Regions from separate parts of the Devosia sp. BK genome, predicted to be linked through region 2. Evidence: predicted binding sites of a transcription regulator. Region 2 holds the regulator's gene; the other holds the start of a gene.

Region 1 (2,404 bases), 270 kb from region 2:
CGATTGGACAGATAGAGACCTAATCCAAGGTCCTTACAAAGGCAAGGCATCAAGTCAGATAGAAAACCAAGCTCGCGAGAAGCATTGCGCCAAAGCGCGGGACGCGAAACTGTGCCAGCCGGTACGCAATACTGAAGGATCCGGCTCTCGGCAAAACGCCAGCAGAAGAACCGAAATGGGGCGCTGGATACGCAGTACTGGTCCCATTTCGGGTTCGCATACGGCAACTCCATACAAAAAACCGCATGCGCCCAGAGTTAGCAGGGCGCGCTTAAGAAAGTGCTTTCAAGATGCAAACGAGGGGTAAACTCAGACACTAAACTTGGCCCGAATTTGAACGCATCACAGGAGAAAGCCAGGAAGTCCGGGCTTTCTCACGTGGCGAACAATCAGCGAAGTTGCTGGATATCCTTGATCCGATCGCGGCAATAATCGAACTTGATCAGATAGGTTACGCCATCGCGGCTTGCTTTGACCTGAACAACGCCGCTGTCGGGGACGTTGAGGTAGATCCTCGAATATCCACGGGCGGCGATGGCTTCGCGGATCTGGCGGTCCGTATAGCACATGGCCATCCGCGGCTTGAAATCCTCGGCCTGATCGCCGAAATGAATCCCGAAGCCAAAGCTCTGCGCCGAGACGGGGGCAGCAAGCAATACGCCCATGAGAGCTGCAGAAAGTATCAAGCGCTTGGCCATGGCAGTCACTCCTCATCTCGTGCGGGATCGCATTATGCCAGAACGATGATGAACCCGAGAGAAGTTCCGTGTTCATTTTTCGTTCATGTTGACGTATACACTGAACGCCCTTGGCTGTGGAATTAAACGCGCGCGCCAGACCCGCACGAATCCTTGGGTTAAGATAGATTTTCGACGCCCGATTCGGGCTCAGCGATGGAATGTGTATGTCAGAGCCTATCGATCTCTTTGGCGGTTCCGCAGCCCCTGAGAACACCGTCCCGACCCCTGCTCCGAGCAAAGCGAGCACGCCCAAGGCGTCGCCTGTGGGTGGGGACAGTTATGGCGCGTCCGATATCGAGGTGCTCGAAGGGTTGGAGCCGGTGCGGCGCCGTCCTGGCATGTATATCGGCGGCACCGACGCCAATGCTTATCACCACCTCTTTGCCGAGGTGATTGACAACTCGATGGACGAGGCCATTGCGGGCCACGCGACGCGGATCGAAGTGCATCTGGGCGCCGACGGGTATCTGACCGTCGGCGACAATGGCCGCGGCATTCCGGTCGAAAAGCATCCGAAATTTCCGGGGCGCTCGACGCTGGAGATCGTGCACACGATTTTGCACGCCGGCGGCAAGTTCGACTCGAAGGCCTATGAGACTTCGGGCGGGTTGCACGGCGTTGGCGTTTCGGTCGTCAATGCGCTCTCGGACGACATGATTGTCGAGGTGGCCCGTGACCAGCAGCTTCATCGCATCATCTTTTCGCGCGGCAAGGTCGTCGAAGACGTCGTCAATGTCGGCCGGGTACAAAACCGTCGCGGTACGGTAACGCGTTTCCATCCCGATCCCGAGATCTTTGGAGCTGCGGCGCATTTCTCGCCGGGTCGAATTTTCCGGATGACCCGGGCCAAGGCCTATCTTTTTGGTGGCGTCGAACTGCGCTGGAGTTGTGACGAGAGCCTAGCGAGCGATGAAGTTCCGGCCAAGGCGGTGTTCCACTATCCCGACGGCCTGAAGGATTTCATGACCGCGCGGATCGAGGGCGAAACGCGCATCGTCGACGACATTTTCGCCGGCAAGACCGGTCGCCCTGGCAGCCATGGTTCGGTGGAATGGGCCATTGCCTGGACAATCGAGGATGGCAGCACCTCGTCCTATTGCAACACGGTGCCGACGCCTGATGGGGGCACGCACGAGGCCGGGCTGCGGCTCGTCCTGCTGCGTGGGCTCAAGAACTATGCCGAGCTGACCAAGAACAAGGCGGCGGCGGCGCTCACGGCGGAAGACGTGCTCGGGCATTGCAATGCGATGCTCTCGGTCTTCGTGCGCGAGCCCGAATTCGTTGGGCAGACCAAGGATAAGCTGGCCTCTCAGGAAGCGACGCGTATTGTCGAAAATGCGCTGCGCGATGCGTTCGACCACTGGCTTGGTTCGTCACCGCAGCAGGCCGGCAAGCTGCTTGATTGGGCTATCGAGCGCGCCGAGGAGCGTCTGCGTCGGCGCAAGGAAAAAGAGATCGACCGGGCGAGTGCGACGCGCAAGCTTCGGCTTCCTGGCAAGCTTGCCGACTGTACGCAGAACGCGGCGCAAGGCGCGGAACTGTTCATCGTCGAAGGCGACTCGGCTGGTGGCTCGGCCAAGCAAGCACGTAGCCGCGCCAATCAGGCTGTGTTGCCGCTTCGCGGCAAGATTCTCAACGTGGCTGGCGCGAGCCGGGAAAAGATG
Region 2 (2,404 bases):
GACTAAAGAATGTCACGCTCAATCCGGATAAGAGCTTAGATGTTCGTGGATGATGCGCCAAGCATCACCGCGCTTGGCGAGCACCGTGGTGCCTCGTCCTGATCCTTCGGCGTCTTTGCCATCGACCACAGCGCGCCAACAGAACCGATAGGTGCAGCTCGCTGCCGTGTCGCCGTCCGCGATCCAGGTGAGGTCTTCAAGCCAGTACGTCTCGTTCTCAAGACGCTGCCATGTTCGTTCGAAGGCACTGCGAATGGCATCGATGCCGGTGAAACTGCCTGAACTGAACCAGAAGACTGCATCGGAATCGATCAGCGGGACCAGCAATGAAAAGTCGTGATGGTTGATCAGGTCGGCATAAGCCGCCATCACCGTTTTGGGTGTGGCGGCGCCGGGCATTAGTATTTGCGGAGGAGGCCGACGAGGCGGCCTTGAACTTTCACGCGATCCGGCGGGAAGATGCGGGTCTCGTAGGCCGGGTTGGCAGCTTCGAGTGCGATAGTGTTGCCCTTGCGCCGGAGGCGTTTGAGGGTGGCCTCTTCGTCATCGACCAAGGCGACGATGATTTCTCCAGTGCTGGCCTGATCCTGTTTTTTGATAACGACCGTGTCGCCATCGAAAATGCCGGCGTCGATCATGGAGTCGCCGCGGACTTCCAACGCATAGTGTTCGCCCGCGCCAAGCATTTCAGGCGGGACCTGAATGGTGTGGGAATGAGTCTGGATCGCCTCGATGGGCGTACCGGCAGCGATGCGCCCCATGACGGGAATGGAGATCGGTCGGGCATAATCCTCGGCGGCGATACCGCGTGGCTGGGGCGCGCTAACTTTTCCGAGGCTGCCTTCGATAACCGACGGTTCAAACTTGGCTTTGCGCCCGCCGAGGGATGGGTTCATGGAATCCGGCAGCTTGACGACCTCGAGGGCTCTCGCCCGGTTGGGCAGGCGGCGGATGAAGCCACGCTCTTCGAGCGCAGTGATCAACCGATGGATGCCTGACTTCGACGCTAAATCCAGCGCATCCTTCATTTCGTCGAAGGATGGGGGAATGCCGCTTTCCTTCATCCGTTCGTGGATGAACATCAGCAATTCGTGTTGTTTGCGCGTCAGCATCGCCGGTGAGCCCTAGAATCGGAACGGATACGGAACGACTATATGTGTTCCGTCTATGTTCCGCAAGAGTCTCCCATCTTTGCCAAATAGAGGCGCAGTAGAGATTCTCGCTTTCGCCGGAAGACGTCGCGTCAGCGGCAAGACTAGAGCACGGCGGCGAGGTCTTTCGCCAGTTGGGCGAGTTCGGCGTCGTCAGCACGGCCGCTGGCATGGGCGCCGAGGGCGGTGCCCTCGTAGGCAGGGATCAGATGGAAATGGAGATGAAAGACGGTCTGGCCAGCCGGGGCCTCGTTGAACTGGGCGAGGCGGATGCCGTCGGCTTTCGTTACAGTCTGCAGGGCCTTGGCGACGCGTTGGACGAGCGGCATCACCGCCGAAAGGGCCGCGGGATCGGCATCGAGAAGGTTACGCGATGGGGCCTTGGGAATTACGAGGGTGTGACCCTTGGACTGCGGAAAAATGTCGAGCATGACGAGGGCCGTGTCGTCCTCGTAGACCTTGTGGCAAGGTAGTTCGCCCTTGAGGATTTTGGCGAAGATATTGGTTGGGTCGTAGGTCATCAAAGCCTCGGATTATTCGGCAGCGGCGAGCGCTTCGTCGCCGGCATTGTTGGCATATCGGAAGCGGAAGAAATTGAGGACGGCAAGGCCGGTAAGGGTCACCGGTACATATTTGAAGCCGCGGGTGATGAAGAAGAGAGCGATGCCGACCGCCGTTTCCGCCGACATCGCGCCCTTGCCCATGGCGGAGGTGAAGGAGGAGGGGACAATGTGGCGATAGATGAGGTCGTCGGAGCGATAATAGTGGCGGGCGCGGGCAGCGAAGGCGCGCTTCGAACTGGAATAATCGCGCAATTCATCCATGCCCATATCGCCGTGAAATTCGACCTCGGAGCCGAGCGCCCAGACCTCCGGCGCGAGGAGCCTATCCTTGCCCATGAGGGTGAAGCGCTCGATCAGGTCGCGAAACGTGACGTAATTGGCGTTCCAGCAATCGTCCGTTTTGGCGCCGTGCGAAAGGATCAGAACGTCGGCGCGCGCGAGCTTTTCGTCCATCGCGGCGTAATTTCCGGCGGTGAAATCGACGCCGGACTTTGCCGTTTCGACAATGCCGCCCCGCTTTTCGAGTGCTTTGACCATGGCCGAGCCGAAGGCGCCGCTTGCGCCGGTGATGAGGAAGCGCCGGCCAGCAATCTGGCAGGTGGTGCCGACCAGGAGATCAAAGGTGTTGGCAAAGGACGAGAAGAAATTGTGCGGATAGACGTGGTGCATCGCGTGGTAATTGTTGTTTAC

The links. The regulator LexA, encoded in region 2, represses DNA repair genes until DNA is damaged. The targets are predictions, from matches to a motif close to TGTTCNNNNTGTGTTCNG.
Region 1: a site for LexA is predicted at 768-785, ahead of parE (DNA topoisomerase IV subunit B). Genes of this name have one in related genera too.

The regions. Positions count from the first base shown of each region.
Region 1 is NZ_JAIMBX010000001.1:1,218,913-1,221,316, forward strand. Features, by position in the region: gene DevBK_RS05920 (hypothetical protein) at 390-698, opposite strand; gene parE (DNA topoisomerase IV subunit B) at 905-2,404, shown strand, end outside.
Region 2 is NZ_JAIMBX010000001.1:952,510-954,913, forward strand. Features, by position in the region: gene DevBK_RS04605 (nuclear transport factor 2 family protein) at 19-399, opposite strand; gene lexA (transcriptional repressor LexA) at 399-1,112, opposite strand; gene DevBK_RS04615 (HIT family protein) at 1,256-1,675, opposite strand; gene DevBK_RS04620 (hypothetical protein) at 1,685-2,404, opposite strand, start outside.